Regions from separate parts of the Burkholderia thailandensis E264 genome, predicted to be linked through region 3. Evidence: predicted binding sites of a transcription regulator. Region 3 holds the regulator's gene; each other region holds the start of a gene.
The links. Region 3 encodes LexA, which represses DNA repair genes until DNA is damaged. Its sites were predicted from a motif close to ACTGTATNNNNATACAGT; they were not measured.

Region 1 (6,857 bases), 740 kb from region 3:
GAGATATAGCGGATAGCTGATCAGCCCGATTCCGACGAACCACGGATGAGACAGCAAGCGGCCGTTGATTCGTGAGTGGCGCGCGTCTATCGTGATCGCCGCGCCGAATGTGGGGAGCAGTGCCCACCATCCAGGAAACGACGATTTTTCATTCAGCATCACGCATGCGGCAGCGATCAGCAGCATGCCAAACGCGGCCTTGCAATCTGCATATTCCCGCGCAAAGCAAATGTTCTTCGAGTGCATGAAGGCAACGGCGGCTCCGAGCATCAATTCCCATGCGCGCGGCATCGGCAGGAAGAATGCCGATGCTTGCCGGTGTTCAGTCAGGATGACGTTCGCGACAAACGATGCAATTCCAATTCCGACGATGGCAAGCAGCGCGTTCTTCCGGAATCGAAAGAGGAGCCAAAGCACCATGGGCCAGAACAAATAAAATTGTTCCTCCACGCCGAGCGACCACAGGTGCAAGAGCGGCTTTTGAATTGAATCGACATCGAAGTATCCGGATTCTTTCCAATATACCCAGTTCGCGATCGACAGTGCCCCGGAAGCGATATGTTTGCCCAGCGCTTTGAATTCATAGTCCAGAAGATTGAACCATCCAAATCCATAGCAGGCTGCGAGCGTGATCAGAAGGGCGGGAAACAGGCGTGCGACCCGCCGAATATAGAATCTGAAAAATCGGAATTCACCATTTTCAAGACCATCGATCATCAGTTGCGTGATCAGATATCCGGAAATGACGAAAAACACATCAACCCCGACGAATCCCCCCGGCAAGACGTTCGGGAACGCATGAAAAACCAGGACGGATGCCACGGCGATCGCCCTGAGTCCGTCGATATCGGCCCGATAAGTAGCGGTAGCGGATGCGCAGTTTATCGTTATTCGAGTTCTTTGCAGCATGTGGTTAATGTAATAGTTAAGGGCGTAAGGATACCAATATTGGCAGACGCCTTACTATTGGCCGCCAGTGATCCGTCGGTGAAGTCGTCCGAATAGGCGTGTCGAACGGCGCTTCTTTCCGAGGCCGATTTTCGAACGCAGACCGAGCGGATTCTCGGCATCGCGCGCATCCTGCTTGCGCAGCCCGCCCGGGCCTGGAATTCCCGATGCGTGCAACGTGGCGGACAAGCGCTCGGCGGTGCGCCGGCCGGCCGGGCGGGGAACGTCGCGGCTTCAGGATCGTCGAGCGGAGCCGCGGCAGGCGCACCGCTCGTTGCGGGGCAGCCTGCATCACGCTTGCGGGACGCCGCACGAGCCTGCGTGCCACGCAGGCTGCGCGTGCCGTCGTCGCCTTCGAGAGCGAGCCGGCCGCCCCATCGAATTCGCCCCGCCGACGCAGCCCGGGCTCCTCGGGAGTCGCGCCACGCGAAGCCGCGCCGCGCAGTTGAAACGCTCACTGTGTTTTTGTACAGTATCGGCACCGTGAACAAGCCGACGCCTTCCCCCGACCCGTATTCGCCGCCTTTGGGCGACGCGGCCCCGTTCGCGCGCAAGATTATCCATTGCGACTGCGATTGCTTCTACGCGTCGGTCGAGATGCGCGACGATCCGTCGCTGCGCGGCCGCCCGCTCGCGGTCGGCGGCCGCCCCGATCAGCGCGGCGTGATCGCGACCTGCAACTACGAGGCGCGGCGCTTCGGCGTGCATTCGGCGATGTCGTCGGCGCTCGCGATGCGCAAGTGTCCGGACCTCCTGATCCTGCCCTCCGCGATGGACAAGTATCGCGCGGCGTCGCGGCTCATCATGGCGATCTATCGCGACTACACGCCCGACGTCGAGCCGCTGTCGCTCGACGAGGCGTATCTCGACGTGAGCCGCGCGACGCGCTGTCACGGCAGCGGCACGCTGATCGCGCGCGAGATCCGCGAGCGCGTGCGCGACACGGTGGGCGTCACGGTGTCGGCGGGCGTCGCGCCGAACAAGTTCATCGCGAAGATCGCGTCCGACTGGAACAAGCCCGATGGCCTGTTCGTCGTGCGGCCGCACGAAGTCGACGCGTTCGTCGCCGCGCTGCCCGTGCGCAAGCTGCACGGCGTCGGCAAGGTGACGGCGGCGCGGCTCGACAAGCTCGGCATTCGCACCTGCAGCGAGCTGCGCGGCTGGTCGCTGTTCGATCTGCATCACGAGTTCGGCGCGTTCGGCCGGCGGCTCTACGAGCTTGCGCGCGGCATCGACGAGCGGCCGGTGCGCGCGGACCAGGAGCGCAAGTCGGTGAGCGTCGAGACGACCTATGTGCAGGATCTCGCCACGCTCGACCAATGCGCGGCGGAGATCCGTCGACTGACGGCGCTGCTCGATGCGCGGATCGAGCGGGCCGGGGCCGCGCGCTCGATCAGGAAGCTCTACGTGAAGATCCGTTTCGCGGATTTTCAGCGCACGACGGTCGAGTGCGTCGCCGACGCGACCGATGCCGAAACCGCGGTCTCGCTGCTCGCGAAAGGGCTCGCGCGCCGCAAGCAGGCGGTGCGGCTGTTGGGCGTCGGCGTGCGGATCGACGAGGACACGGCCGAGCGGCACGGACAGATCGCGCTCTTCGACGACGAGGTCATGAACGGCGACGGTGACGATGGCGGCGAAGGCGATGCGTCGTCCGACGCGTGATCGAACGCGCGAGGGCTCGGTGCCTGCCTGGCGCCTCGGTGCGGCGCGATAAAAAAACGGCAACCCGTCGGTACGGGTTGCCATTCGTCGCCTTTCGCGGATCTGCCGATCTGCCGATGTGACGGGGCGCGGCGCGCGCACGCGGCCTGTCGCGCCCCGAGCCGATTGCCGGGGCGATCGCCCGATCTACGCGCGCGAAGCCGGCCGCATTACGCGCGCGCCTGCTCGGCGTCGGCCATCCCGCTGTGACGCAGCAATGCGTCGATGTTCGGCTCGCGGCCCCGGAACGCCTTGAACGAGTCCATCGCCGGGCGGCTGCCGCCGACTTCGAGGATCTCGCGCCGATAGCGCGCGCCCGTCGTCGCGTCGAGCACGCTGCCCGCCGAGCCGGCCGCTTCCTCGAACGCCGCGTATGCGTCGGCGGACAGCACTTCGGCCCACTTGTAGCTGTAGTAGCCGGCCGCATAGCCGCCCGCGAAGATGTGGCTGAACGTGTTCGGCCAGCGCGAGAACGGCGCTTGCGGAATCACGTGGAAGCGCTCGTTGATCTCGCGCGCGAAGTCGTTGACGCTTGTCTTGTCCGACGCGGGATCGAAGTCGACGTGCAGCAGCATGTCGAACATCGAGAACACGATCTGGCGCAGCGTGCCGAGGCCGCTCTGGAAGTTCTTCGCGGCGAGCATCTTGTCGAACAGCGCGCGCGGCAGCGGCTGCGCGGTATCGACGTGCGACGACATCGACGAGAGCACGTCCCATTCCCAGCAGAAGTTCTCCATGAACTGCGACGGCAGCTCGACCGCGTCCCATTCGACGCCGTTGATGCCCGACACGCCGATCTCGTCGACACGCGTGAGCATGTGATGCAGCCCGTGGCCGAACTCGTGGAACAGCGTGATCACTTCGTCGTGCGTGAAGCACGCGGGTTTGCCGCCGATCGGCGCGGAGAAGTTGCAGGTCAGGTATGCGACGGGCGTCTGCACGCTGCCGTCGCCGCGCTTCGCGCGCGAGCGCGCGTCGTCCATCCACGCGCCGCCGCGCTTGCCTTCGCGCGCGTACAGGTCGAGATAGAACTGCGCGACGAGCGAGCCGTCGCGATTCTCGACGCGGAAGAAGCGCACGTCCTCGTGCCAGACGGGCGCTTCGTCGCGCGCGATGCGCACGCCGAACAGCGTCTCGGCGACCGTGAACAGGCCCTTGAGCACCGCGGGTTCGGGGAAGTACTGCTTCACCTCGTTCTCGGAGAACGCGTAGCGCCGCTCGCGCAGCTTCTCGGCCGCATACGCGACGTCCCACGGCTCGAGCGCGGCGAGGCCGAGCTCGCTCGACGCGAACGCGCGCAGCTCGTCCCAGTCCTTCTCGGCGAACGGGCGCGCGCGCTTCGCGAGATCCTCGAGGAACGCGATTACCTGCTGCGGCGATTCCGCCATCTTCGGCGCGAGCGACACCTCGGCGAAGTCGTGATAGCCGAGCATCGTCGCCTCTTCGCGGCGCAGCGCGAGTTGATCGGCGACGATCGTCGTGTTGTCCCAGTCTGCCTTGCCGTTGCCGTACTGCGGGCCGAGCTCGGACGCGCGCGTCACGTAGGCGCGGTACATCGCCTCGCGCATCGCGCGGTTCTGCGCGTATTGCAGCACCGGGAAATACGACGGGAAGTGCAGCGTGAACTTCCAGCCGGTCTTGTCTTCCTTCTGCGCGGCCTCGCGGGCGGCCGCGATCGCATCGTCGGGCAGGCCGGCCAGTTCGTCGTCGCTCTGCGCGTAGTACGCGTAGCCGTTCGTCGCGTCGAGCACGTGATCGGAGAACGATTTCGACAGCGCCGCCTGCTGCTCCTGCAGCTCGGCGAAGCGCGGCTTCCGGTCCTCGGGCAGCTCCGCGCCCGACAGGCGGAAGTCGCGCAGCGCGTTGTCGAGGATCTTCTTGCGCTCGGCGGACAGCGTCGCGTATTCCGCGCTCGCGGCGATCGCCTTGTATTTCTCGTAGAGCGCGAGATTCTGGCCGACGCTCGACCAGAACTCGGTCACGCGCGGCAGGTTCTCGCCGTAGACGGCGCGCAGCTCGGGCGTGTCGGCGACCGCGTTCAGGTGGCCGACGACGCCCCATGCGCGGCCGAGCGGCTCGGTCGCATGCTCGATGGTCTCGACGACATCGGCCCAGGTCGCGGGCGTGTCGGGCCGCGCGGCTTGCTCGACGGCTTCGTTTGCGCTCGCGAGCAGCGTGTCGAGCGCGGGCGTCACGTGCTCGGGGCGAATTTCGCCGAAGCGAGGCAGACCTGAGAAATCGAGAAGCGGATTGGCGTTTGCGCTGACGGACATAGAGCTCCCTGGCGGTTTCGGGTTGGGCGAAAGACGGCGGCGCACGGCGCCGGCCGTCGCGTCATGTCGACATTATTGGGGCGCATCGCGCGCTTTCCAATCGTTAGTTTCTAACGAAGCGATTGGGGCGGGAACGGAAGGCGGCGATGGGCGGCCTCGCTCACGCGCGGACGGCGTCGGCCGGGGCGCGTTCCAGCGACGGGCGGCGGCGATGCCGACACCGGCATGCCCAGCCGGCCGGATGGGCGCGAAGCGGCAGGCGCGCGACTGGCGGCGAGCGATTCGCCGGATTGCGTTTCTCGGGGGCGCAGCGCGTCCGGTTCGCCGTGCGGCGTGGCGAGAAGCGTGTGCGGCCGCGAGCCGGCAGGCGCTGGCGAGCGGCCGCTGCGAAAGGCGGCGGCGATGGCGATTGCGGCAACAAGCGTGCGAGCGCAAACGTCGGCATCGGCGCGGGCGTCGAACGGCCCGGCCGACTGACCGCTGCCGGGCGGCCCGCATTGCGCGGAAACGCTTCCCGCCGAAGCCTCGGGGGCGGCAATGCAAGATCGACGGCACGCGCGGCGGGCTTGCCGGCCGCGGCTATTGTCGCCGAAGCCGGCCGGCTCGCCGCCGCCGCGAGCGTTGGCGAATCCGCCGGTCAGGCCGCGGCCGCGGCGCGCTCGGCGGCTTCGATCGTATTGACGAGCAGCATCGTGATCGTCATCGGGCCGACGCCGCCCGGCACGGGCGTGATGTGGCCCGCGACCTGCGAGACGCCCGCGAAGTCGACATCGCCGCACAGCTTGCCTTCGTCGTTGCGGTTCATCCCGACGTCGATCACGGTCGCGCCCGGCTTCACCATGTCGGCGGTCAGCACGTTGCGCTTGCCGACCGCCGCGACGACGATGTCGGCCTCGCGCGTATGCGCGGCGAGGTCGCGCGTCTTGCTATGGCAGATCGTGACGGTCGCGCCCGCTTCGAGCAGCAGCAGCGCCATCGGCTTGCCGACGATGTTCGAGCGGCCGATCACGACCGCGTTCGCGCCCTGCAGCGGGATCTTGTACGCTTCGAACATCTTCATCACGCCGTACGGCGTGCACGGGCGGAAGAGCGGCTTGCCCGTCAGCAGCGCGCCCGCGTTGGCGACGTGAAAGCCGTCGACGTCCTTCTCCGGCGCGATCGCCTCGATCACCTTGTGGCTGTCGATGTGCGCGGGCAGCGGCAACTGCACGAGAATCCCGTGGATCTTCGGATCGCGGTTCAGTTCGCCGATGCGCGCGAGCAGCTCGGGCTCGGAGAGCGTCGCCGGATAGCGGTCCTTCAGCGAGAAGAAGCCGTTGTCCTCGCACGCCTTGATCTTGTTGCGCACGTAGACTTCGCTCGCCGGGTTGTCGCCGACGAGGATCACCGCGAGGCCCGGCCGGTGACCGCGCGCGGCGAGCGCGGCGGCGCGCTTGGCCGCTTGCGCGCGCAGGGTCTTCGAAAGGGCGTTGCCGTCGATCAGAGTGGCTGTCATGGTGGGAATTCGCTTGGGCAGGTTGGATATGCGGGCGTGCGGCGCTGGGTTGCGCTGCAGCGAAGCATCGAATTATACCGCCCGCCTGTCGTCAGCCGACACCGATCGAGTCGATTCGCGCCATGCGCGGCATGCCAAACGGGGGAAAAACGGAAAAAAGCGGGAAAAAAGCGGGGTGGCGTGCGCCGGCGAACGAGGGCGCGAGCGGGCATGCAAGCGGGACGGGAACCGGCAGCATCGCGCGCGATGCCGCGCTGCAAAACCGGCGCTCGCCCGGCGCGCGCCGGGCGGAGGAGGAGGGCCGGGCGCCGCGCGTTACGCCTGCTTCTTCGACAGCGCGAGCCGCAGCAGGTCGGCCACCGTGTTGACGTTGAGCTTTTCCATGATGTTCGCGCGGTGCGCCTCGACCGTCTTGATGCTGATCCCGAGATCGTCGGCGA
Region 2 (6,857 bases), 1.5 Mb from region 3:
GATCCGCTGTCGCGTGCGCAAGTGCTGCTCCGCGTTCGGCGCGAGCGCATGGCCGCATTCGCCGATCGGCATCCCGAGCCTGATCGCCGTCATCGTGTCCTGCAACGGCTTGCACGAACGAGTGTGCATCGTCACGTCGCCGAGCGCGACGATGCGCATCCCGCGCCGCTCGCCCGCCGCCCGAACCTGCTCGCGATGCGCGCCGTCGAGCGCGCGCTGCAACTGCACGAGCCCGAGCCGCGCGCGCTCGCCGAACAGCGCGCCGAACCACGCGAGCTGCGCGTCGAGCACGTCGGCGCGCGCCGGATACGTCGGCACGAGGATCGCGAAGCAGTCGGGCACGCCGCGCAGATGGATGAATTCCGGCGGCGGCGCGGCAAGCATGCGCGGCGTGAGCCGGTAGGTGCCTTTGGGCGCGTTCATTCGCCGCCACGAGATCAGCTCGGACAGGTTCCCGTAGCCCTCGCGGTTCTGCGCGAGCAGCACGAGGCCGAACGCGCCGGGGCCCGGATCGTGGCCCGGCGCGACGTCGTCCGGCGTCACGTCGAAGTACGCGCCGACGACGAGCGGCAGTTCGTGCCCCTTCGCCGCGACGTGCATGCGCGGCGCACCGGCGAGCGAGCATTCGTCGGTGATCGCGATGCCGCGATAGCCGTGTTTCTTCGCACGTTCGACAAGCTCTTCCGCCGACGACGCGCCGTGCAGGAACGAGAAATTCGACCGGCAGAACAGCTCCGCGTAGTCGGGCAGGATTCCGGATGCCGCGTCCATGCCGCTCACCCGAACAGGCCGTGCAGGAACCAGCATCGCCCCGCCGCGCGGCTGCCGCGCTCCTGGTAGACCCAGTAGCACGCGCCGTCGTCGTCCTGCGCGATGCGATAGTCGCGCTCGACGAACTGGCCGTCGAACCAGCCGGCCTCGATCCGCTCGATCGACGACACGAACCTGAGCGGCGTGCGGTAGAACGGCCGGTTTTCGCGCATCGCGAGCGGCTGCGGCTCCTCGAGGAGCCACGCGGGACGCGGCGGCGCCGCGCCCGGCGCGGGCGGCTTGCCCGCCGGCGCGTCGAACGGCAGCCAGCGGTTCGCCGCCTCGGGCCGGTGATCGGCGACGGGCGCCGCGCGCAGCACGTTGTCCGCGCCGAGCCGCGCGCTCAGGAGTTCGACGAGCCGCGCGCGCGCCTCACGAGTGCCGCCCGGCTCGGGAAACAGGTCGTCGGCAGGCGGCGCGACCGATTCGACGCGCGTCGCCGTCAGGCGCACCGCGATCACCGCGGCGGGCAGCGCGACGCGCGCGAGCCGTTCGCCGAGAACGCGCATGAAGTGCGTCTCGTCGCGCGCGGGCTCGGCGAACGCGAGTTCGAGCGGCGTCGGCGGCACCGCCTGGCGCCCCCGCTCGTGCTCGAACGCGAACGTCATCGCCGACAGCGACAACTGCCGCGCGGCGAGCCAGCCGCACAGCTGCACGACGAGCCGCCGCGCGACGAACAGCACGGCTTGCGCATATTCGACGCGCTCCGGCAATTCGAGCCGCGCGTCGAACACGGGCGGCACCGGCATCCAGGCGAGCGGCTCCACGGCGTCCCCGTATGCGCGGTCGAGCGCGGCGACGAGCGCGGGACCGCAGCGGCGCGTGAGCCCCGCGCGCGGCAGGCGGCGCAGATCGGCGAGCGTGCGGCAGCCGAGGCCGTCGAACCAGCCGGCGTACGGGCGCGCGTCGGGCAGCAGCTCGCACGGCAGCGCATCAAGCACGCGCGCGAGCGACGCCGCCTGCACGATCCGCCGCCGCGCGCCCGGCCCGCCCGGCGCGCGCGCGAGCAGCCACGAACCGCGCCCCGTCGGCGCGGCGGCAACGCGCGCCGCATAGCCGAGCGCGACGAGCGTCGCCCGCACCTGCCGGCACAGCGACGGCAGGCCGCCGAACAGCCGCAGGCTCGCGCCGACATCGATGACGAGCGTCGCTTCGTCGTCGAGCGCGACGCACGGCGAGAAGCGCAGCAGCGCGAGCGCGACCGCGCGCAGCGCGTCGGCCTCGCGAGCCGGATCGCGCTCGACGAGCCGCGTGCCGGGCGCGAGCGTCAGCACGCCGCCGCGCTTCATGCCGGCGCGCACGCCGCACGCGCGCGCGGCCGAATCGGCGATCAGCACGACGCCCTGCTCGAGCACCGCGCAGCCGTTGCCGCCGTCAGGCGACGGCGGCGCGCACACGTCGAGCGGCAGGCGCGGCAAATGGATGCCGAGCAAGACGCGCATAGCGGCTCTCCACGATGGGCGACGGCAATTCGAGCGAAAGCGGCTCGCCGCGCGCCGGCCCGCGGCGCTTGACGATCTCGACCGACACGCCGCCCGGCGACGGATGCAGCGCGAGGCGCAGCACCGCGGGCGACGGCTGCTGCGCGGCGGCGAGCGGCCTGAACATCACGAACAGCGTGTCGCCCGCGCGGGCGGCGGCGAGATGCAGGCGGCGCAGCGCGTCGGCGCGCGCGCTCTGATGCCACAGCAGGAGCGCGCCGCAGCAGCCGGTCTTGAGCGCCTGCTCGGCCGCCCACAGCGCGTTCGCGTCGCTGCCCGCGCGCAGCCACAGCAGCGCGTCGAGCGGCACGCCAAGGCCGGCGAGCGCGCACGCGTGCGGCGGCTGCGGCGGCGCGACGAACGCGAGCGGCCGCCGCGCGCTGCCCGCCGCCGCGAGCGCGGGCGCGAGCACGCGCATCTCGCCGCAGCCCGCGTGCGGCACGAGCAGCTCGACGAGCCCGCCGACCGGCCAGCCGCCCCCCGGCAACTCGACCGACAGCGCCGCATAGCCGGTATCGACCGTGCGCGGGCCGCCGCGCGCGAGCTGCGAGCCTCGCCAGAGCGACGGGTGCAGCGACTCGAGGGAAAGAGAGGAAGCGGACATCGCATTGCCGATAACTGTACGTTTATACAGTATATGGCAACGCGTCCGCCGCGCACAGCAGCCGATGTGAAACCGGCTTTTCGGCAGAGGATAGGCAGAAAACGGATCGGAACCCGGGATGGATCGGCGGCAATGCGTTCTCGGCCGCATCGCTTCCTCGGCCATCGCAGAGCGTCTCCGGGCGGTCACCGAAAACCGCCCATGCCGGCGGGTCGCGGCGGCCGATCATGCGCAGCCGCCGCCGGAATCGCCCGTCAGCCGAGCAGCAGCGCGTCGTCGTCGAGCTTCTCGTGCCGCGTCTTCTCGAACAGTTGCAGCAGATCGGGCACGTCGAGCCCGCGACGCTCGTCGCCGGACACGTCGAGCACCACCTGCCCCTGATGCAGCATCACCGTGCGGTCGCCGTAATCGAGCGCCTGCCGCATGCTGTGCGTGACCATCATCGTCGTCAGCTTGCCTTCATCGACGATCCGCGCGGTCAGCTCCAGCACGAACGCGGCCGTCTTCGGATCGAGCGCGGCCGTGTGCTCGTCGAGCAGCAGAATGCGCGACGGCCGCAGCGACGCCATCAGCAGGCTCACCGCCTGCCGCTGGCCGCCCGACAGCAGGCCGATTCGATCGGCGAGCCGGTTCTCGAGCCCGAGATTCAGGAGCCGCAGCTTGTCGCGGAACAGCTCGCGCGACGCGCGGTTCAGCGCGGGCAGAAAGCCGCGCCGCGCGCCGCGCGCCATCGCGAGCGACATGTTCTCCTCGATCGTCAGCGCTTCGCAGGTGCCCGCCATCGGGTCCTGGAACACGCGCGCGACGAGCGGCGCGCGATCCCACGCCGGCTTGCGCGTGACGTCGACGCCGTCGATCGCGATCCGCCCCGAATCGACCGGCTGATCGCCGCTCACCGAGTTCAGGAACGTCGATTTCCCGGCGCCGTTCGAGCCGATCACCGTGACGAACTGGCCGTCCGGAATGTCGAGCGACAGCCCGCGCAGCGCACGCGTCTCGATCGGCGTGCCGGGATTGAACGTGAGCTTCAGGTCTTGTGCAGAGAGCATTTACGCGCCTCCCGTCTTGCGGCCGAACAGCTTCTTGCGCGTCGCGGGCAGCACGAGCGCGACCGTGACGAGCACGGCCGTCACGAGGTTCAAGTCCTGCGCCTTCAGGCCGATGAAGTCGCTGTTGAGCGCGAGCGCGATGAAGAAACGATAGAGAATCGCGCCGAGCACGACGGCGAGCGTCGTGAGGAAGAGCCGCCGCGCGGGCAGCAGCGTCTCGCCGATGATCACGGCGGCGAGCCCGATCACGATCGTGCCGATCCCCATCGAGATGTCCGAGCCGCCCTGCGTCTGCGCAAAGAGCGCGCCCGCGAGCGCGACGAGCGCATTCGACAGCGCCATCCCGGCGAGCGTCGCTCGGCCGGTCGCGATGCCCTGCGCGCGCGCCATTCGCGGATTCGCGCCCGTCGCGCGCATCGCGAGTCCGAGCTGCGACGAGAAGAACCAGTCGAGGCCGAGCTTCGCGATCACGACGACGACCGCAAGCAGCGCCGGCCGCAGCACGTAATCGGGCATCCAGTCGGGCTGCAGCACCGTGAAGAGCGTCGGCTCGGTGATGAGCGGCACGTTCGGCCGGCCCATGATCCGCAGGTTGACCGAATAGAGCGCGATCATCATCAGGATGCTCGCGAGCAGATCCATGATTTTCAGCCGCACGTTCAGCCAGCCTGTGACGAAGCCCGCGCACGCGCCCGCGGCGATCGCGGCGAGCGTCGACGTGAACGGATCGTAGCCCGCGGCGATCAGCGTCGCGGCGACGGCGCCGCCGAGCGGAAAGCTGCCGTCGACGGTCAGGTCCGGAAAATTGAGGATGCGAAACGAGATCAGCACCCCGAGGGCGACGAGGCTGAAGATGAGGCCGATCTCCAGCGCGCCGAGAAGAGAAAAAAGGGACATGGTTGGGGAAGTCCTGTTGCAGCGTACCGCGCGTGGCACAGAGGCGAGAGGCGTCGCGCGGCGGGCGCGGCGGCCGGGCCGGGCTTGACTCGCCCCGGGCGCGCGCGGCGCCTGTCGCGCCACGCGTCGCGGAGCGCCGAAGCCAAACACGGCCAAGCGTGTCGGCGCCCGGCCTACCGGCGCCCGGCGCCCGGCGAGACCGGCCCGCGGCCCGCCGAACGAGCCGCTCGCCCGATGCGCCGTCCGCCTGCGCCTGCGTTACTTGATGACCGTCTTCGCCTCTTTGACGAGATCGGGCGAAAGCGTCACGCCCTGCTTCGCGGCCGCATCGGTGTTCACGAACAACTCGAGATTGCTGCTCGTCTGCGATGCGATCGCACCCGGCTTCTCGCCCTTCAGTATCCTCGCGACGATCTTGCCCGTCTGCCGGCCGAGGTCGCCGTAATTGATGCCGAGCGCCGCGATGCCGCCGCGCTTCACGCTGTCGGTGTCGCCCGCGACGAGCGGAATCTTCGCCTCGTTCGCGACCTTCACGAGCGATTCGTATGCGGACACGACGTTGTTGTCGGTGTTCGTGTAGATCACGTCCACCTTGCCGATCAGGCTCTTCGCGGCGGGCGCGATGTCGACGGTGCGCGGCGCGGCCGCTTCCTTGAGCGTCATCCCCTGCTTCGCGAGGATCTCCTTCAGCGCCGTCACGACGACGACCGAGTTCGCCTCGCCCGGGTTGTAGACCATCCCGACCGTCTTCGCCTTCGGCACCACGCGCTTGATGAGCGCGACCTGCCGGTCGAGCGGCAGCTTGTCGGACACGCCCGTCACGTTGGTGCCCGTCGGCCCCCAGCCCTTGACGAGTTGCGCGGCGACGGGATCGGTCACGCCCGAATAGACGACGGGCACGCTCTTCGTCGACGCGACGACGGCCTGCGCGGCGGGCGTCGCGATCGCGACGATCACGTCCGGACGGTCGCCGATGAACTTGCGCGCGATCTGCGCGGCGGTGCCGGTATTACCCTGCGCGCTCTGATATTCCCACTTGAGCTTGTCGTCGCCGTAGCCTTCGGCCTTCAGTTCCGCGCGCACGCCGTCGCGGATCGCGTCGAGCGCCGGATGATCGACGATCGACAGCACCTTGACGGTCTGCGCGTACGCAGCGCCGGCGCCCAGCATCGCGAATGCCGCGACGCCCGCCGCAATCGAATGAGCGGCCACGATCTTGAATCGCTTCATTTGTCTGTCTCCCCCGGTTCTGAATGGTGGTCGGGCCGCGCTCCCCGGAACGTGCGCGGCCCGCGCGGCCGCGCCGGAACGGGCGCGGCGGCAAGCGTCTGAGGATACCATTTCCCCAGACTATTCAATATTTCGGGACAGTACCGAGAGCGCCGCGCCGGCGATCCGCCCGATGCGCGGCCGAAAACAAAAAGGCCCGCGCGATGCGCGGGCCTTCCCTCCTGCGATTCGAGCCGAACCGGGCGGCGCTCAGAACGACGCGACCATCGAGCCCTTGAACTGCTTCGCGATGAACTCCTTCACTTCCGGCGACTGGTACGCCTTCACGAGCTTCCTCACCCACGGCTGATCCTTGTCCTTCGCGCGGACCGCGATCAGGTTCGCGTACGGGCTCGTCAGCGATTCGAGCGCGATCGCGTCCTTGGTCGGCTGCAGGTTCGCGGCGAGCGCGTAGTTCGTGTTGATCACGGCCGCGTCGACGTCCGACAGCACGCGCGGCAATTGCGCGGCGTCGAGCTCGGTCAGCTTCAGCTTCTTCGGATTCTCGGCGACGTCGAGCACGGTCGCGTTGTTGCCGCCCGTGCCGGCGCCCGCCTTCAGCTTGATCACGCCCTGCGTCTGCAGCAGCAGCAGCGCGCGGTTCTCGTTCGACGGATCGTTCGGCAGCGCGACCTTCGCGCCCGCCGGCAGATCCTTCAGCGACTTGAACTTCTTCGAATAGACGCCGATCGGCGAGATGTACGTGAGGCCCGCGCTCACGATCTTGTATCCGCGCTGCTTCACCTG
Region 3 (6,857 bases):
TCGCGAACGACACGACGAGCATCACGACGGCGAGCGCGGTCGCGCCTGCGTAGTCGTACTGCTCGAGCTTCGTGATGATGAGCAGCGACGTGATTTCCGACTTCATCGGCACGTTGCCGGCGATGAAGATCACCGAGCCGTATTCGCCGAGCGCGCGCGCGAACGCGAGCGCGAAGCCCGTGAGCAGCGCAGGCGTCACGGCGGGCAGCACGACGCGGCGGAACGTGAGCCAGCGCGACGCGCCGAGGCACGCGGCCGCCTCCTCCTGCTCGCGCTCGAAATCCTCGAGAACGGGCTGCACGGTGCGCACGACGAACGGCAGGCCGATGAACGTGAGCGCGACGAGCACGCCGAGCGGCGTGAACGCGATCTTGATGCCGAGCGGCGCGAGACGGCTGCCGATCCAGCCGTTCTGCGCGTACACGGCCGCGAGCGAAATGCCCGCGACCGACGTCGGCAGCGCGAACGGCAAATCGACGATCGCGTCGACGAGCCGCTTGAGCGGGAACGTGTAGCGCACGAGCACCCACGCGACGAGAAAGCCGAACACCGCGTTCACGAGCGCGCCGCCCAGCGCGGCCGCAAACGTGAGCCGGTACGACGCGAGCACGCGCGGCGACGTCGTCGCGGCGACGAACTGGTCCCACGTGAGCGTGGCCGTCTTCAGAAAGGTGGCGGCGAGCGGGATCAGCACCACGAGGCTCAGATAGGCCAGCGTGATGCCGAGCGTCACGCCGAATCCGGGCAGCGCGCTCGGCTTGCGGAAGGTGAACGTCGTCATGCGGAATGCTCTTCCAGGGTGATGCACATGGGTTCAACGGCTCGGCGGACGCGCTGCAACGCGCGTCCGCCGAACCCGATATCGTGTTGTCGCGAAACGGCGCGCGCGTGCGGCGCGCCGCACACGCGCGCGCTCACTGCGGCTGGTAGATCGAATCGAACACGCCGCCGTCGGCGAAATGCGTCTTCTGCGCTTGGGTCCAGCCGCCGAACGTGTCGTCGACCGTGTACAGCTTGAGCTTCGGGAACTGCTTCGTGAGCGCCGCCGGCACGTCCTTCGAGCGCGGCCGGTAGTAGTTGCGCGCGGCGATCTCCTGCCCTTGCCGGCTGTACAGGAAATTCAGGTACGCGTCGGCGAGCCTGCGCGTGCCCTTCTTGTCGACGACCTTGTCGACGACCGCCACGGGCGGCTCCGCGAGAATGCTCGCCGACGGCACGACGATCTCGAACTTGTCGGCGCCGAATTCCTTGATCGACAGGAACGCCTCGTTTTCCCACGCGATCAGCACGTCGCCGATGCCGCGCTGCACGAAGCTCGTCGTCGCGCCGCGCGCGCCCGAATCGAGCACGCCCGCGTTCTTGTACAGCTTCGTGACGAAATCCCTCGCCGTCTGCACGCTGCCGCCCGGCTTGTGTTGCGCATACGCCCACGCGGCGAGGTAGTTCCAGCGCGCGCCGCCCGAGGTCTTCGGGTTCGGCGTGACGATCGACACGCCCGGCTTCGCGAGATCGTCCCAATCCTTGATGGCCTTCGGATTGCCCTTCCTCACGAGAAACACGATCGTCGACGTGTACGGCGACGCGTTGTCCGGCAAGCGCTTCTGCCAATCCTTGTTGATGAGGCCCTTGTTCGCGAGCGCGTCGATGTCGTACGCGAGCGCGAGCGTGACCACGTCCGCCTGCAGCCCGTCGAGCACCGAGCGCGCCTGCGCGCCCGAGCCGCCGTGCGACTGCTTGAAGTTCACCGTCTCGCCCGTCTTCGCCTTCCACTCCTTGCCGAACGCCTGATTGACGTCCTGGTAGAGCTCGCGCGTCGGATCGTATGAGGCGTTCAGCAACGTCGTGTCCGCGAGCGCCGGCGTGAGGGCGCCAAGCACCGCCGCCGCGCCGAGCGCGAATGATGCGATGAGACGGCGCGCCCCGCCTGCCGGCCCCGTGTTGCGCTTGACCATCCGTTGTTCTCCAAATGCGTGGGTCGTTCGTTACGGTTTCTTGCGATTTGTTTGCGATGTCGGGCCAGTCTAACGAACAGGTTTCATCATTAAAAATAATCGTTCCTCATTTTTTAATACTCAAAAGTGGTAAGGCGCGCCCGGATCTCGGCTATCGCGCCCGAAGCGCCGCTTCGACGCGGCCGGATCGCGACGGAATCGCCGCGATAGCGCGGAACCTCAAGTAACGCTTGAATTTCCCGCGACACTGTATAAAAATACAGCTCACTGTCTATCCATACAGTCATGCCATGATCAAACTCACCGCCCGCCAGCAGCAAGTGTTCGACTTGATTCGTCGCGCGATCGAGCGCTCGGGCTTTCCTCCGACGCGCGCGGAAATCGCCGCCGAGCTGGGCTTCAGCTCGCCGAACGCGGCCGAGGAGCACCTGCGGGCGCTCGCGCGCAAGGGCGTGATCGAACTGGCGGCGGGCGCGTCTCGCGGCATCCGTCTGCTCGGCCTCGACGACGCGCCGCATCAGCTGACGCTGCCGCATGCGGCGCTGATGCAGTTGTCGCTGCCGCTCGTCGGCCGTGTGGCGGCGGGCAGCCCGATCCTCGCGCAGGAACATATCTCGCAGCACTACGCGTGCGACCCGGCGCTCTTCTCGAGCAAGCCGGATTACCTGCTGAAGGTACGCGGCCTGTCGATGCGCGACGCCGGCATCCTCGACGGCGATCTGCTCGCCGTGCAGAAGCGCGCCGAGGCGAAGGACGGCCAGATCATCGTCGCGCGGCTCGGCGACGACGTCACGGTCAAGCGCCTGAAGCGCCGGCCGGGCGGCGTCGAGCTGATCGCCGAGAATCCCGACTACGAGAACATCTTCGTGAAGGCCGGCAGCGCGGAATTCGCGCTAGAAGGCATCGCCGTCGGGCTGATCCGCCCGGGTGAGTTCTGATCGCCTTTCGGCCAGCCGCGGCCCCGCCCGTCTATCCGCCATTCGACTGGATCTGGAGAACCCTATGGAACGCCTCGCCCGCCTGCTGCCCTTCCGCCAATTCGGCCGTCTGCGCCATCTGCGCGGGCGTACGCCGTGCACACCGCTCGTCGCCGCTCATGCTCGCGACAACGCCAACGCGCAGCCGTCGCTGCTGCCGTCTGCGCTTCCGGCGTTCGCGCGCGTATCGCTGAACGGTTCGCTCCATCATGCGGAGCCCGCGAGGCGCGCCCCGGTTCGCGTCTATCATGGGCCGTCGCGATTCATCATGGTCGGCACGGTCGACGCGATCTGCCGAATGATCGATCGATGCATCGCCGAGGAACGTTCGCTGACGCAACAAGGCCTGTGATGGCCTAGCAGGCTGTTGAAATTGGGAACGGTGCAAGCGGGCCCACAGAGCGGTGCGTTAGAGATATCGTGTTCACGACCTCGAGCAGGTGAGCCGACGCGTGGAACGGACGAGATGCAAGAACCGCAGTTCACGACGGTAAAGCTGGAAGATCTTGTGCCGGTCGATCACCCGTTGAGGCCGCTGCGGCTGGCTGCCCAAGCGCGGCCGTCATACGGCAATGCACCGTGGCCGGACCGCTCGCGAGCGGTCCAGCCACGACGATCCGTCAGCAGCGTTGCGACCCATCGCATACGACATCCTTTTACGCAGCGATCTCGTGGTCAAGGCGAGGGGCTTTCAGCAGCCTGCTAGGGCCTGTTCACGCGAATGACGAAGCCCCTGGTCCGTTCCTTTCGTCGGAGAGGCCCTTTGAATTCCACTGCGCGCCCGCGAGGGCGCTTCCTGAAACCGGCGTCGATCATCGCGGCGCTGATTGTCGCCGCGGGCTTGGTCGTGTATGCGTACGCATCGCCCTATCTCGCGCTCAGGCAGATGAAGCAGGCGATCGACGCGCGCGACGCGCAGGCGATCAGCGCGTATGTCGATTTCCCCGCGCTGCGAATCAGCCTGAAGCAGCAATTGACCGATGAATTGATGCGGCGCATCGACGCGCGGACGCGCGACAACCCGCTCGCGATCATCGGCGCGATGATCGGGTCGGCGCTTGTTGGCCCGCTCGTCGATGCCTATGCGACACCTGAAGGCGTCGCCATGCTGATGAGCGGCGTGCCGCCGCGTGCGCGGCCCGGACAACGGCTCCCCGGATTGAATCGGCCCGGCGATCAAGCGGCAAGTCCAACCGTGGCCGCCTCCAACGCCGCAAGCACGCCGTCGGGCAGCGCGGGCGACTCAGCGGCCGCGCTGGGTCCGTCGCCTGCGGCAAGCGGTGCGGCAGCGCAAGCCGCCCCCACGCCGGGCATGCCGTCCGCCGCATCGGGCGCGCCGTCCGGCCGATCGCCGCAAACAAGCGCCGGCTATCGAAGCGTCGACGAATTCGTCGTCACGTATCGCCGCGACGACGGCGGCGCGCGTTATGCCGCAGTCTTTCGTCGCAGCGGGATCTTCGGCTGGAAATTGTCGGCGGTCGATTTACACGACGATTGAATCCGGCCCGGGACTCGAGGGCCGGTGCGCTGTACGCCCGTCTGGGGTGACGCACATCGGCACATGCGCCTGCCGCATGCTGCGCGGGCGCGTCAGCCGCGCGCGAGCTGACTGACGGTGGCATGCGCCCCGCGTCGAAGCAAACCGCCGGGATATTCGTCCGCGCGCCCTTCGTCGTGGACGGGGTGGAACCGGTTTGGTCCATTGTCCCGATCGAGCCGATACCGCCGAAGGCCGGCGGCCAGGGAGAGCCGCTCCGTCGATCCCGGTTTCGCCGGCCGGCGAAACCGGCAGCCCGTCAGTGCCCGGCTGTCGCGGTAGCTTCCTTCGCGCTCTCCGCTTTCTGCTCGGCGGGCGACGAACACGCAACCAGAATGCTGCACGACACGCGATCGAGCAGTTGCGTATTGCCGGCCCCCATCCACCATCGCGACAAGCCGCTGCGGCAACGATGGCCGACCACGACGAGATCGACGTTCAGCTTCGTCGCGAGATTCGCGATCTCGTCGATCGGATAGCCGAACGCGAAATGCCCCTGCGCGTGCACGCCGCGCTCGGTCAGCCAGTCGACGCCCTCTTGAAGGATCTCCCGTGCGGTTTCCTCGAAGCGGCTGCACGCGACGTCGGTTAGCAGGCCTGCACTTTGCGCAATGCTCGAGCGCATGTCGACGACCGACAGCAGATGCGTCTCCGCCTTCAGATCGAGCGCCAGATCGGCGCCGCATCGCAACGCCTTGCGGCCTTCGAGCGTGCCGTCGTAGCACAGCAGAATTTTCTTGTAGCTAGCCATAGCGGCCTCCCCAATGCGCGACCCGCGCATAGATTCATCATGCTGCGCCGCAATTCCGGATGCAAGCGCTGGAAAACGCTGATTCGCGTCGCACCGGGAACGCGCGATGATGCGACGCAGGAAGCAGCGACATCTGCGCCGGGATGAAGCAAGCGCGCTGAAGCAATGCGGCCGATGCACTAGAATGGCCCGTTCGTGTCGCACGATTCCAATTGAAAGTCACTTGCCCATGTCTGTCGCACCCATCGATTTTCAACAAGTCGAGAAACGCTACGATGACAAGCTCGTCGTGGACGGCTTGTCGTTTCATGTGCAGCCCGGCGAATGCTTCGGCCTGCTCGGCCCGAACGGCGCCGGCAAGACGACGGCGCTCAAGATGCTGCTCGGCATCACGCATCCCGACGCGGGTTCGATCAGCCTGTGCGGCGAGCCCGTGCCGTCCCGCGCGCGGCACGCGCGGCGGCGCGTCGGCGTCGTGCCGCAATTCGACAACCTCGACCCCGACTTCACCGTTCGCGAGAACCTGCTCGTGTTCGCCCGCTACTTCGGACTCGCTGCGCACGAAGCGCGCGCGCTCGTGCCTCCGCTGCTCGAGTTCGCGAAACTCGAAAACAAGGCGGATGCGAAAGTGGGCGAGCTGTCGGGCGGGATGAAGCGGCGGCTCACGCTCGCGCGGGCGCTCGTCAACAATCCCGACGTGCTCGTGCTCGACGAGCCGACGACGGGCCTCGATCCGCAAGCCCGGCATCTGATGTGGGAGCGGCTGCGCTCGCTTCTCGTTCGCGGCAAGACGATCCTGCTCACCACGCACTTCATGGAAGAGGCCGAGCGCCTGTGCCACCGCCTGTGCGTGATCGAGGAAGGCCGCAAGATCGCGGAAGGCGCGCCGCGCACGCTGATCGAATCGGAGATCGGCTGCGACGTGATCGAGATCTACGGGCCCGATCCCGCGCAGCTTCGCGAGGAGCTCGCGCCGTTCGCCGAGCGAACCGAGATCAGCGGCGAAACGCTCTTTTGCTACGTCGACGATCCGGAGCCGGTCAACGCGCGCCTGAAGGGCCGCGCCGGTCTGCGCTATCTGCACCGCCCCGCGAATCTCGAAGATGTATTCCTGCGGCTGACGGGTCGCGAGATGCAGGATTGAAACGATGGATACACGCCACTACACGCCGTCGCCGGCGGTCGCCCCCCGCCGGCGCGAATCGGCGTTCGCGCTCGCGCTGCCCGCGAACGCCACCAACTGGATCGCCGTCTGGCGTCGCAATTATCTCGTCTGGCAAAAGCTCGCGATCGCGTCGATGTTCGGCAATCTCGCCGACCCGATGATCTATCTGTTCGGCCTCGGTCTCGGGCTCGGGCTGATGGTCGGGCACGTCGAGGGCGTGTCGTACATCGCGTTCCTCGCGGCCGGAACGGTGGGATCGAGCGTGATGATCTCGGCGAGCTTCGAGTCGATGTACTCGGGCTTCTCGCGCATGCATGTGCAGCGCACATGGGAAGCGATCATGCACACGCCGCTGTCGCTCGGCGACATCGTGCTCGGTGAGATCATCTGGGCCGCGAGCAAGGCGATGCTGTCGGGCGCGGCGATCATGCTCGTCGCCGGCGTCCTCGGCTATGCGAAGTTTCCGTCGATGCTC

Region 1: the regulator LexA is predicted to act here: its motif matches at 1,405-1,422, upstream of dinB (DNA polymerase IV).
Region 2: the regulator LexA is predicted to act here: its motif matches at 2,909-2,926, upstream of imuA (translesion DNA synthesis-associated protein ImuA).

Annotation. Positions count from the first base shown of each region.
Region 1 is NC_007651.1:2,096,384-2,103,240, forward strand. Features, by position in the region: gene BTH_RS21705 (acyltransferase family protein) at 1-909, opposite strand, end outside; gene dinB (DNA polymerase IV) at 1,432-2,610, shown strand; gene BTH_RS21715 (M3 family metallopeptidase) at 2,820-4,922, opposite strand; gene folD (bifunctional methylenetetrahydrofolate dehydrogenase/methenyltetrahydrofolate cyclohydrolase FolD) at 5,560-6,417, opposite strand; gene fixJ (oxygen response regulator transcription factor FixJ) at 6,733-6,857, opposite strand, start outside.
Region 2 is NC_007651.1:483,003-489,859, reverse strand. Features, by position in the region: gene BTH_RS14445 (error-prone DNA polymerase) at 1-771, opposite strand, end outside; gene BTH_RS14440 (Y-family DNA polymerase) at 777-2,252, opposite strand; gene imuA (translesion DNA synthesis-associated protein ImuA) at 2,185-2,895, opposite strand; gene BTH_RS14430 (ABC transporter ATP-binding protein) at 3,150-3,944, opposite strand; gene BTH_RS14425 (ABC transporter permease) at 3,945-4,841, opposite strand; gene BTH_RS14420 (ABC transporter substrate-binding protein) at 5,100-6,071, opposite strand; gene BTH_RS14415 (MetQ/NlpA family ABC transporter substrate-binding protein) at 6,321-6,857, opposite strand, start outside.
Region 3 is NC_007651.1:2,837,681-2,844,537, forward strand. Features, by position in the region: gene cysT (sulfate ABC transporter permease subunit CysT) at 1-781, opposite strand, end outside; gene BTH_RS24845 (sulfate ABC transporter substrate-binding protein) at 915-1,952, opposite strand; gene BTH_RS35770 (hypothetical protein) at 2,066-2,239, opposite strand; gene lexA (transcriptional repressor LexA) at 2,243-2,890, shown strand; gene BTH_RS24855 (hypothetical protein) at 2,955-3,281, shown strand; gene BTH_RS24860 (DUF2939 domain-containing protein) at 3,693-4,427, shown strand; gene BTH_RS24865 (universal stress protein) at 4,726-5,217, opposite strand; gene nodI (nodulation factor ABC transporter ATP-binding protein NodI) at 5,402-6,361, shown strand; gene BTH_RS24875 (ABC transporter permease) at 6,366-6,857, shown strand, end outside.